DNA from 4 places in the Vibrio jasicida 090810c genome. Region 1 is predicted to be linked to each of the others. Evidence: predicted binding sites of a transcription regulator. Region 1 holds the regulator's gene; each other region holds the start of a gene.
The links. Region 1 encodes PurR, which represses purine synthesis genes. Its sites were predicted from a motif close to TNANGNAAACGTTTNCNTNA; they were not measured.
Positions count from the first base shown of each region.

Region 1 (3,217 bases):
CCATAATGGATAACAATTATAGTTACTGCTATTCATCTTAATTGTTTACACTTAGGGAATAACCATTCAGGAGCAAAAAAATGCAAGAAGTGAAAGCTTTTAACGAGAAACGCGCAGAAATCTATTGGTGGTTTTCTAGCCTGTTCGCAAAAGAACTAACAGAGAAAGAACTAGAAAGCTACCACAGTGTTGACATTCGAAGCTTTTTGGCTGGCCTTGGTGAAAATGAGTCATTAAAACCAGCTGTGGATACCCTTGTTGATGCACTTAACCGCCTACAGGATCGTGAAGACGCGCAACTTGAATTGGCTGCAGACTTTTGCGAGCTTTTCCTGAAAACAGAAAAGCACGGTGCACTGCCTTACGCATCTATGTACATCGGTGAATCTGGTCTTTTAAATGACAAGCCAGCAGAAGAGATGGAAAAACTGATGGCCGATTTTGGTGTTCAGGTTGATGAGAACCTGAAAGAGCCAGCGGATCACTTAGCGGTTGAACTAGACTTCTTAGGTAACATGATCATTCGTTCTAACGAATTAGAACAAGACAAACACATGGAAGAAGCGTTCGAGAAACAGAACGACTTAATCCAAAAGCATCTTATGTCTTGGTTGCCACAGTTTGCTGCGAAATGTAAGCAATTCGACGAATTTGGTTTCTATGTAAGCGTTGCGCAACTATTAATTGCATTTTGTAAACTGGACAGCACCTACCTTCTTGGTGAATAATTGCCGCCAATTTCAGGGAGCTCGCAAGCGGGCTCCCTATTTTATTCGTTAATTTTTAATCTAGCACATAGAAGCCCTTTCCATTTAGCAGTTAAAATGTGACCTCAATAGCGCAAAACACCTGCTGAAAATATTGCTAGTGTGCCCACATCAGTCTAAAATGTGAGCGCAAACGATTAAATACGACTTATATGTAAACCGCTGAAATATGGCGGTTTTTGTGTTTTATTAACAAGATTGCTGACCAATTCCTCACTTATATAAGTAAGGAACATGAGATTCAGCAACAAATGTTGCTACAAACCTTTTTATACCGATTTCGGAACAACCGCTGCCTAATTAATTGAACCTTAAACTTCAGATATGGTTCAATTCGCGCAACATACTAAGCGTAAGGTTGTATTCACTACGGTATTCAGTAGCTCGATACAGGACATCATTTATGGCCACTATAAAAGACGTTGCTCGCTTAGCCGGCGTTTCTACCACAACAGTTTCGCACGTAATCAACAAAACGCGTTTTGTTGCTGAAGCAACCCAAGAAAAAGTAATGAAAGCGGTTGATGAACTAAATTACGCGCCAAGTGCAGTTGCACGTAGCTTGAAGTGTAACTCAACTCGCACTATCGGTATGTTGGTAACGCAATCGACTAACCTTTTCTTCTCAGAAGTTATCGACGGCGTTGAGAGCTATTGTTACCGTCAAGGTTACACGCTGATCCTATGTAATACTGGCGGTATCTACGAAAAGCAACGTGACTACATTCGCATGCTAGCGGAGAAACGTGTAGATGGCATTTTAGTGATGTGTTCTGACTTAACGGAAGAGCTAAAAGAGATGCTTGACCGTCATTCAGATATCCCGAAAGTGGTGATGGACTGGGGTCCAGAGAGTTCGCAAGCTGACAAGATCATTGATAACTCTGAAGAAGGTGGCTACATCGCAACAAAATATCTGATCGACAATGGTCACACTGATATTGCTTGTTTGAGCGGTCACTTCGAAAAAGCCGCGTGCCAAGAACGCATTGCAGGTTACCGCCGCGCAATGGCAGAAGCAAACTTAGCAGTAAATGAAGATTGGGTACTTGAAGGTAACTTTGAGTGTGATACTGCCGTACTTGCTGCTGACAACATCACAGCAATGGACAAACGCCCGACTGCCGTTTTCTGTTTTAACGATACCATGGCGCTTGGTTTGATGAGTCGCTTGCAGCAAAACGGCATCAAAGTACCAGAAGATATCTCTGTCATTGGTTACGACAACATCGAGCTAGCAGAGTACTTCTCGCCACCGCTAACGACTATCCACCAGCCAAAACGTCGTGTTGGTAAGAATGCGTTTGAAATTTTGCTAGAACGCATCAAAGACAAAGAACATGAAAAACGCATTTTCGAAATGCAGCCAGAAATTGTTGTTCGCAACACAGTTAAGAAACTGAACTAAGCGGCATCGAAGTTTTATAAAGCGCTCGTAAGGGCGCTTTTTTATTGCCTAAAAATAACATTCCAAAAACATTTCAGAATATAAATACCTCCCCTCATTTAGATAAGTTGCTGTTTTAATTGGGCGTAGTCCATTTCCTACATCAACCTTTTGTATGACAAGGGACCGTTCCCAAATATGAAACCAAACACATCAAAAAATCACTATTAACTGAACCAAGATCACACTTTCATGTTTGAAACGTGATGTTAATTCAATATACGAAGTATTCTCAAAGTGTCACGCACAGGGCAAACCATTCGAAAGGGTGGGACGCAAAGCCTCCGGCCTGAACCATCTTATTAGATGGAAGGTAGCGGGGTTACCGATGGCAAATATGCATTAAGTGAGTTTACCCTTTAATGACATTGTGTCTGCATGCATTTGCTAATCTCTCGGACCTGATTTTTGGTGGCGTAATATTAATTACACCGAGATAACACATCATGGATAAACCGATACTCAAAGACTCAATGAAGCTGTTTGAGGCACTTGGTACTATCAAGTCGCGCTCAATGTTTGGTGGCTTCGGGCTTTTCGCCGATGAAACGATGTTCGCACTAGTTGTAAACAATCAACTTCATATTCGAGCAGACCAACAAACTTCATCTGACTTCGAGACTCAAGGACTAAAACCGTACGTCTACAAGAAACGTGGTTTCCCAGTGGTCACGAAATACTATGCTATTTCTGATGATCTATGGGATTCAACGGATCGCTTGATTGATGTTGCAAAGCAATCTCTTGAGACTGCTAAGCAAGAAAAAAAACAGCAAGCGAGCACCAAGCCTAATCGATTGAAAGACCTTCCAAATCTACGCCTAGCAACTGAACGTATGTTGAAGAAAGCAGGCATCGACTCTGTCGAGCAATTAGAAGAAGAAGGTGCCTTAAGCGCATACAAAGCAATCCAAGATACGCATGCCTCTACGGTAAGCCTTGAGTTGTTGTGGGCGTTAGAAGGTGCAATCAACGGCACCCATTGGAGCGTCGTCCCTCAGTC
Region 1 covers NZ_CP025792.1:1,123,599-1,126,815, forward strand. Annotated here, with positions in the region: gene torD (molecular chaperone TorD) at 81-728, shown strand; gene purR (HTH-type transcriptional repressor PurR) at 1,171-2,175, shown strand; cyclic di-GMP riboswitch class I at 2,455-2,544, shown strand; gene C1S73_RS05300 (TfoX/Sxy family DNA transformation protein) at 2,661-3,217, shown strand, end outside.

Region 2 (3,217 bases), 430 kb from region 1:
CTTTAGTCAGGCGTCGTGCGTCCATCATATGACCATAACCCACGTTGTATGATGCTAAGGCAAACCAAATCTTTTCATGTTCATTAATTGAATCTGGAACACGTGCGACTATACGACGTAGGTATTCCACACCACCGCGTACGGATTGTTCCGGATCAAGACGATCTGTTACACCAACACTTTTTGCGGTAGGGAGCGTGAGCATCATCATGCCACGAACGCCAGTCGGCGACTTCGCTTTTGGTTTCCAATGAGACTCTTGATAAGCCAATGCAGCAATCAAGCGCCAATCAAACTCTTCACTGTATTTTTGGAACAGCGGTGCCCATTTAGGCAAGGTATTGTCCAGTGCGCGTATAAAAGCACGAGTATCGACATAATCGAAGGCTTCGATATGTCCAATGTACTTCTCTTCTAAAGTCGCCAGTTCGCCAGATTGTTTAATGTTGCCGAAGAACTCGATCAACATTGCGTAGAAGCTTTCATCTTCAGAGCGACGAGTAAACCAAGAGACGGGTTGGTCTTCTGTCAATTCAAAGGCTAAAGCAAGATCCGGGTACAGGCGCTGTGCCAAAGACAGTTCTACTGAATCGGTTACCGTAAAACGTAACTCACCTGTAGAGACATGCTTGAGTAGATCTCGCGTATCCGCATCACCAACAATCTCAAATTGGAAGTCTGGGTATTGTTTCTGTAGCGCCGTTAAGGTTGGAACAAACTGAGATTGTTCAACTATCTGAAGAGTTTCTGCCCCAGCATTTGAACCTTCTTCCGCATTACTGTCTTTTTTAGCTTGATAATTGATCAGCTGATTAATGTCGCGAGGACGAAGCTGACCTTTTTTATAAACCACTTGTTGGCTGACGTAATAGTAAGCGGGTCCAGGACGAAAACGTTGTACAGCTTCAGAAGTTTGGTTTAAACCTGTCGCAATAATATCGATGTCGCCTTTCTTTAATGCAGGGAAGAGATCTGCTTGGCGAAACGCCGGTCGAATCTCCAGCTTCACACCTAATTGCTCAGCAAATTTTCGTGCCAGTTCGTAATCCAAACCTGCCGGGCCATCAGGTCCGATGTAGTAGGAGAGTTGGTTGTTTAGCGTGCCAACACGTAGGACACCACGCTCTTGGATTTGCTCGAATTCACTTTTTGGCTCCGATTCAATCTGGCAAGCAGAAAGTAAAAGCACAGACGCGAAAAGTAGGGCGCTGCGCTTGAGTCGGTTGAACTGACTTATTTGCATTAATTCGGTACGTCTCGATAAATTTCTAGTTGCCTTTATATCAAAGCGAGCTGGTTGGGCAAAGTGAATCAGGCAGATAGAGTGCGACATTGTGTGATTTATCGACATTTAAGGATACCCAAGTAACCTCGAGATACTTGGTTCAGCGAGAATGACTTGGTTTGAAAGCGAGGCAACAATTTGAAAATCTAGTGATTCTAAATTGATAATTGGTAACGATGGATTCGAGCCAAGGCAACTCGCCCTTTGGGAGCGTGTCACTGAAACAATTTCATCGTCAAACAACTTGGAAAGAGCTTGCTATTACACGGTGTTGCTTTCCTTGAACTTGAATCAGTGACACTGCTCTGACCCCTGAATCTTGAAGTCACTTGGGTATAAATCAAATTTGACGAAAAAAATGACGCAAACGGTTGCTTTTGGTGTTACATCACAAAAACAATTGCTATATAATGCGCTCGCAACGAAGAGGTGGCATCGGCATAGGTTTGAAAAACCTTCGGGAATAGCTTCGAAGAAAACAGTATAACCCACTGAATTTATTCCAATATCACCTTAATCACTTGCAATAAGAGACCTAAGCACATGAGAATTTTGCGTGGCTCCCCAGCTCTTTCTGAGTTTCGTGTTAATAAACTACTGGAACTTTGTCGTGAACAAGATCTGCCTGTCACTGGCATTTACGCAGAGTTCATGCACTTTGCGGATCTAAAGTCTGACCTTGATGCTCAAGAGTTGGAAAAACTGGAAAAATTGCTGACTTACGGTCCTACGATCGAAGAGCATGAGCCAGAAGGTCTTCTACTTCTTGTTACGCCTCGTCCGGGCACTATTTCGCCTTGGTCTTCTAAATCTACTGATATCGCTATCAACTGTGGTCTAGACAAAGTAAAACGTCTTGAGCGCGGCACTGCATACTACGTAGAGACATCGACTCCTCTTAACGATGCTCAAATTGCTGATGTAAAAGCACTCATCCATGATCGCATGATGGAAGTGACATTTACTGATTTCGATGCAGTAAATGCGTTATTCCAAGCGGCAGAACCTGCTCCTGTAGCAGACGTTGACCTATTAAAAGGCGGTCGTGCTGCGCTTGAAAACGCAAACGTTACCCTAGGTCTTGCACTTGCAGATGATGAAATCGAATACCTTTACGATGCGTTCGTAAATAAGCTAGAACGCAACCCGACTGACATTGAGCTAATGATGTTTGCACAAGCGAACTCAGAGCACTGTCGCCACAAGATCTTCAACGCAGACTGGACTATCGATGGCGTTAAGCAAGAGAAGTCTCTGTTCAAGATGATCAAAAACACGTTTGAAACCACACCAGAAAACGTTCTGTCTGCATACAAAGATAACGCAGCAGTTATGGTGGGTTCAGATGTAGGTCGCTTCTTCCCGAACCCGGAAACTCGCCAGTACGGTTACAGCCAAGAGAAAGCGCACATCCTAATGAAGGTGGAAACGCACAACCACCCAACTGCTATCTCTCCTTGGCCGGGTGCTTCTACTGGTTCTGGTGGTGAAATCCGTGATGAAGGCGCGACTGGTATCGGTGGTAAGCCAAAAGCAGGTCTAGTTGGTTTCACAACATCTAACCTACGTATTCCTGGTTTTGAACAGCCATGGGAAACAGATTTCGGTAAACCAGGTCGTATCGTTAACGCTCTAGACATCATGCTAGAAGGTCCATTGGGTGGCGCGGCGTTTAACAACGAATTTGGTCGTCCAAACCTACTTGGTTACTTCCGTACTTACGAAGAAAAAGTGAACTCGCACGCAGGTGAAGAGGTTCGTGGTTACCACAAGCCAATCATGATTGCTGGTGGTATGGGTAACATCCGTGACGAGCACGTTCAGAAGAAAGAGATCCCTGTTGGTGCAAGCCTAATTGTACTTGGTGGTCCAGCAATGAACATCGGTCTTGGCGGTGGAGCTGCTTCTTCTATGGCATCTGGTCAATCAGCA
Region 2 covers NZ_CP025792.1:1,556,301-1,559,517, reverse strand. Annotated here, with positions in the region: gene mltF (membrane-bound lytic murein transglycosylase MltF) at 1-1,243, opposite strand, end outside; gene purL (phosphoribosylformylglycinamidine synthase) at 1,829-3,217, shown strand, end outside.
Region 2: the regulator PurR is predicted to act here: its motif matches at 1,645-1,664, upstream of purL (phosphoribosylformylglycinamidine synthase).

Region 3 (3,217 bases), 1.6 Mb from region 1:
TGGCGCATCTTTACGCTCAATCGCCAGTTTCCATGCTACTGCAGATTCAACTTGGTCACATGGACGCCATGTACTCATGTTTGGAGTCAGACGTAGTGAAGCCATTTGCTCAACCGGTTGGTGAGTTGGGCCATCTTCGCCAAGGCCGATAGAGTCGTGCGTGTAAACTTGGATGTTCTGAACTTTCATCAGAGCAGCCATACGCATAGCGTTACGAGCGTATTCCATAAACATTAGGAATGTTGCGCCGTAAGGAACGAAACCACCGTGTAGCGCGATACCGTTCATGATCGCAGTCATACCGAATTCACGTACACCGTAGTGGATGTAGTTACCAGAGAAGTCGTTCGCTTCTAGAGACTTAGAACCTGACCACATGGTTAGGTTAGAAGGCGCTAGGTCAGCAGAGCCGCCCATGAATTCTGGAAGCATTTGACCAAACGCTTCTAGAGCATTTTGAGATGCTTTACGTGATGCAATGTTCGCTGGATTAGATTGAAGATCCGCAATAATTTGGCTCGCTTTTTCTTCCCACTCTGCAGGAAGTTCGCCGTTTAAACGACGTTTAAGCTCTGCCGCTTCTGCTGGGTAAGCCGCTGCGTATGCTTCAAACTTCGCATTCCAAGCTGCTTCTTTCTCAGAACCTGCTGGTTTTGCATCCCACTCAGCGTATACGTCTGCTGGAATTTCAAATGCTGGGTGTTCCCAACCTAGGAACTCACGTGCTGCTGCGATTTCGTCTGCACCTAGTGGCGCACCGTGACAGTCGTGTGAACCTGATTTGTTTGGAGAACCAAAACCGATGATGGTTTTAGTACAGATCAGCGTAGGACGAGGGTCTGCTTTTGCCGCTTCAATAGCAGCATTGATCGCTTCAGAATCGTGACCATCTACAGCAGGGATAACGTGCCAACCGTAAGATTCAAAACGCTTAGGAGTGTCATCAGAGAACCAACCTTCTACGTGACCGTCGATAGAAATGCCATTGTCATCCCAGAATGCGATCAGTTTGCCAAGGCCTAGTGTACCAGCAAGAGAACAAGCCTCGTGCGAGATACCTTCCATTAGACAGCCATCGCCCATGAACACGTAAGTAAAGTGGTCAACGATGTCGTGACCTTCTTTATTGAACTGTGCCGCTAGCGCTTTCTCAGCCATTGCCATACCAACCGCGTTGGTGATGCCTTGACCTAGAGGACCAGTCGTTGTTTCGATACCTGGTGCGTAGCCGTACTCAGGGTGACCAGGAGTCTTAGAGTGAAGCTGACGGAAGTTTTTAAGATCGTCGATAGACAGCTCGTAACCGCTCAGGTGCAGTAGAGAGTAAATAAGCATAGAGCCGTGGCCGTTAGACAGTACGAAACGGTCGCGGTCTGCCCACTCTGGGTTAGCTGGGTTGTGGTTTAGGTGAGAACGCCAAAGAACTTCAGCGATATCAGCCATACCCATAGGTGCGCCTGGGTGGCCAGAGTTAGCTTGTTGAACACCATCCATGCTAAGAGCGCGGATTGCATTTGCCAGATGTTTACGAGAAGACATGTCTGCTCCTGAGTGCATTAAGCGAATTGATAAAGGAATGTGGGCGCTTTTATCTTACTAAGAAGGGATAAAAGCGCCGCAATATTCTCTCAGAGCCAAATTCTGACTGCAAACGTTTTACTCACCATTTTTGAGGTTTTAACTCAATCTTTTCGCTGATTGTCTGCATTTTTCTATAAATTCATCACCCTTCAAGCAAACGATTGGGTAATAAGTCAGATGAATTGGATTGGAAAAAGAACTTGTAATTCGAACACGGCAATTTAAAATAGACGTCTAGATGTAGAAACACCTACAAACTGTATTGTATTTTTCGTGGCAAGCTTGCGTTAGTTGGCCATGAGTAAACCTTAAGATTGGAGCTATCATGGCTAAGCACCTGTTCACTTCTGAGTCGGTATCAGAAGGTCATCCAGATAAAATCGCAGACCAAATCTCTGACGCAGTTCTTGATGCAATTCTTGAGCAAGACCCAAAAGCACGTGTTGCTTGTGAGACTTACGTTAAAACCGGCATGGTTATGGTTGGCGGTGAAGTAACAACGTCAGCATGGGTTGATATTGAAGAAATCACTCGTGAAACTGTTCGTGAAATTGGTTACGTTCACTCTGATATGGGCTTCGACGCGAACTCGTGTGCGGTTCTAAACACCATCGGTAAGCAGTCTCCAGACATCAACCAAGGTGTTGATAAAGCAGACCCTAAAGAGCAAGGCGCCGGCGACCAAGGCATCATGTTCGGTTACGCAACAAACGAAACTGAAATCCTAATGCCAGCTCCAATTACTTACTCTCACCTACTTGTTAAGAAGCAAGCTGAAGTTCGTAAGAGCGGTAAACTAGACTTCCTTCGTCCAGATGCGAAATCTCAAGTAACGTTCCAATACGACCAAGGTAAGATTGTTGGTATTGATGCGGTTGTTCTTTCGACTCAGCACTGTGATTCAGTAACAACACCAGACCTACGTGAAGCAGTAATGGAAGAGATCATCAAGCCAGTATTGCCTTCAGAGTGGATCACTAAAGACACTAACTTCTTCATCAACCCAACCGGTCGCTTCGTTATCGGTGGTCCAATGGGTGACTGTGGTCTAACTGGTCGTAAAATCATCGTAGATACTTACGGCGGTGCAGCTCGTCACGGTGGTGGTGCATTCTCAGGTAAAGATCCATCGAAAGTAGACCGCTCAGCAGCTTACGCGGCACGTTACGTAGCGAAAAACATCGTAGCAGCTGGCATGGCTGACCGTTGTGAAATCCAACTTTCATACGCTATCGGTGTTGCTGATCCAACGTCTATCATGGTTGAAACGTTCGGTACTGAGAAAGTATCACACGACATCATCATTGAAGCGGTTCGTCAAAACTTCGACCTACGTCCATATGGCCTACAAGAAATGCTTAACCTGCTTCAACCTATCTACAAGCAGACAGCAGCATACGGTCACTTCGGTCGCGAAGAGTTCCCATGGGAAGCAACGGATAAAGCAGCTATCCTACGCGATTTCGCTGGCATCAAATAATCGAGCCACACAAGAATCGATAAAGCCCTCGCCTTTGGCGGGGGCTTTTTGTTCCCTCCTCCCTTTTTCTTTCCTATCTCTTTCTTGAACAAAAATTCAGCATTTATTTGTAAATTGCCCTAACTCCGCCAATAGTTAACATAATGTTAAATGCAC
Region 3 covers NZ_CP025792.1:2,771,656-2,774,872, reverse strand. Annotated here, with positions in the region: gene tkt (transketolase) at 1-1,539, opposite strand, end outside; gene metK (methionine adenosyltransferase) at 1,907-3,061, shown strand.
Region 3: the regulator PurR is predicted to act here: its motif matches at 1,644-1,663, upstream of metK (methionine adenosyltransferase).

Region 4 (3,217 bases), 420 kb from region 1:
GAAGTCGTGATCAGTATCTTCGTTCTTTTGCGGCACCATGTCGATGTGCGCTTGAAGAACCACGCCTTTCTTGTTTTCCATACCCGGTGTTGCTGGCTTTTTGATAAATACGTTGCCAGTTGGATCGCGGCGTACGTCAAATCCCTGCTCTGTTGCCCAAGTCACAATGTACTGAGCTAGTGCCTCTTCATGTTTAGAAGGGTGAGGGATTGAACAAATCTTATCGAAAAACTGCCAAAGTGGAGCAGGTGATAAGGTACTGATTTCAGAATGGAATTCAGACACGGAGGACTCCTTTTGATGTGCTTTGCCAAATATAAACCGTAAATTTAATAAGTGTTTAGCAGTAAATGCTAATCCGGTTTTGGCTTTGAATTGTTTTCAGCATACCACCAGAAGGGCGCTACTAGTAGATGTGGATAAAAGGATTTGCCCTTGAACTGTCACAGTTTATGGACACACAGAAATACACGAATGCAACTCAATTAGTATCAATTATAAGATTGGTTATTTTTTAATTTACTAAAGTGTAATTTAATTACAGTTAATTCTTGATGAAGATCAATTTATTAATGTTTTGTGATTTCTGTCACTAAAATGCTTGTAATTAAATTTCTTGGTGGTATATTTGTAACCAGCTTCTGAGAGAAGAATGAAATGCTCAAAGGATGAGTCCGTTTGTCGCCTCCAAGGAACCGAGAAATCAACCAAATTAACAGTATTAATTGATTTAGAAGGTGATATTTATGAAAGGTTTACCAAGTGCAATGTTCTGGAACAGCAAATCTGTTTACACCGGTAACTTTGTATACCCAACAAGCTTTGGTTACTAATTGAAGCCAACGCATGTGACTCGAACAAATTTGTTCACCCCTATAAATTGGAATTTTTTTTCAGTGCATAGTGCTGACATGATTCACCGCCACTCAAATTGAGTGGCGTTTTTTTATCTCTTGATCCTGAACGTTGACTGATTTCTCACCGCTAAGCACCTATTCTAGGTTTGCTTCCCCAACTTATTTCATTTGCTAACCAAATTCGTGAGTGTTTTACGCTCAAAACTCCATGTTTCTGTTTGAAAGTTTAATACATTGTTCAGTTTGCACTCGTTGTCTTACTTGAATGCCTTAATTGTTAGTTATTGTTTATTAAGCCTTAAATTTTAATCGCGTTTGAAACGCTAGCGAATCGGTTTCATATCCAAAGAAAAAAATCGCATTAGAGTGAAAATTCTATCTGGAATTTGTTATTTGATAACTTTATAATTCGAGCCAATCGATTACGCAACCGTTTACTTTTTACCCTTTACAGGATTCGATCATGCTCGAAAGGCTATTCAAACTTAGTGAAAATGGCACCAATGTGCGCACTGAGATCATCGCAGGTGTTACTACCTTCTTAACCATGGCTTACATTATCTTCGTAAACCCAGCAATCCTTGCAGATACTGGTATGGATCGTGGTGCTGTGTTCGTTGCGACGTGTCTTGCTGCGGCTATTGGCTGTTTCATCATGGGCTTAGTAGCAAACTACCCAATCGCTCAGGCTCCAGGTATGGGCCTAAACGCGTTCTTTACCTACTCTGTTGTGTTGGGTATGGGTTATACGTGGCAAGTCGCGCTAGCAGCAGTATTTGTGTCGGGTCTACTATTTATTGTGTTGAGTGTGTTCAAGATCCGTGAGTGGATCATTAACTCAATTCCACTTTCTCTTCGTACAGGTATCTCTGCAGGTATCGGTCTGTTCCTTGCGTTCATCGCACTGAAAAATGCCGGCATCGTAGTAGATAATCCAGCAACGCTAGTTTCAATGGGTAACATCACTTCGCTACCATCTGTACTTGCGGCTATCGGCTTCTTTATGACTATCGCGCTGGTTCACCGTGGTGTGAAAGGTGCGGTTATGATCGCCATTTTGGGTGTGACAATTCTTGGTCTTATCTTTGGTGACGTTCAATGGGGCGGCATCATGTCGACACCACCAAGCATCGCACCAACCTTCATGCAGCTAGACTTCTCTGGTCTGTTCGAAGTTGGCATGATCTCGGTCGTATTTGCTTTCCTATTCGTTGACTTGTTCGACACTGCGGGCACGCTAGTTGGCGTTTCACAGAAAGCAGGTCTAACTGACGAAAACGGCAACATTCCACGTCTAAACAAAGCGCTACTTGCTGACTCAACAGCAACATCAGTAGGTGCTCTACTAGGTACATCTAACACGACGTCATACATTGAGAGTGTTTCTGGTGTAGCAGCAGGCGGTCGTACTGGTCTAACGGCTGTGGTTGTTGGCGTATTGTTCCTTCTGGCTCTGTTGTTCTCGCCACTAGCAGGTATGATTCCAGCTTACGCAACATCTGGTGCGCTATTCTATGTAGCGATCCTAATGCTTTCTGGTCTTGTTGGCATCGACTGGCGTGACCTCACAGAAGCTGCGCCAGTTGTGGTTACTTGTTTGGTAATGCCTCTTACTTTCTCGATTGCAGAAGGTATCACGCTAGGTTTCATCGCTTACGCTGCTATTAAACTGTTCAGTGGTAAAGGCCGTGAAGTATCGATGAGTGTGTGGGTGATGTCTGCTATCTTCATTGTGAAATACATGGTCGGTTAATTCCAACGATTGAAAAAAGCCAGTGCGAACTCGATTCACACTGGCTTTTTGTTTGTGGATAATTTTTAAAGTAATTCATCCACTTCTCCATTTTGTATTGTTCACCGAATACGATTTTTCTGCGTAATAGGCAGAGAATTTTGATATCAGCGTTGGTATTAACGATGTGTTTCGGTAGAATAATCGTTTGCGTAGCTTGAAACCCCTATTTCCTCTGGTGTGGAAAGTTTAGCGAGATGAGTCCATTTCAGCGCCATCAGCTAGACAGAGGGGATGCATATTTTGAAATTATTAGGTTATTACAATGAGTAAAAAATTCATTATCACTTGGGATGCGATGCAGTCTTACTGCCGTGAACTGGCTGAGAAACAAATGCCAGCTGAGCAATGGAAAGGTATTTGGGCGGTAAGCCGTGGTGGCCTAGTTCCTGGTGCAATCCTAGCGCGTGAACTGGGTATTCGTCACGTTGATACTATTTGTATCTCTAGCTACGACCACGATCACCAGCGTGATATGACAGTAGTTAAAGCACCAGAAGGTGACGGCGAAGGTTTCCTAATCGTTGAAGACCTAGTAGATAGCGGTGACACAGCACGCAAGTTACGT
Region 4 covers NZ_CP025792.1:1,543,610-1,546,826, reverse strand. Annotated here, with positions in the region: gene C1S73_RS07285 (aminoacyl-histidine dipeptidase) at 1-285, opposite strand, end outside; gene vcdP (small protein VcdP) at 747-833, shown strand; gene C1S73_RS07280 (NCS2 family permease) at 1,321-2,610, shown strand; gene gpt (xanthine phosphoribosyltransferase) at 2,915-3,217, shown strand, end outside.
Region 4: the regulator PurR is predicted to act here: its motif matches at 1,280-1,299, upstream of C1S73_RS07280 (NCS2 family permease).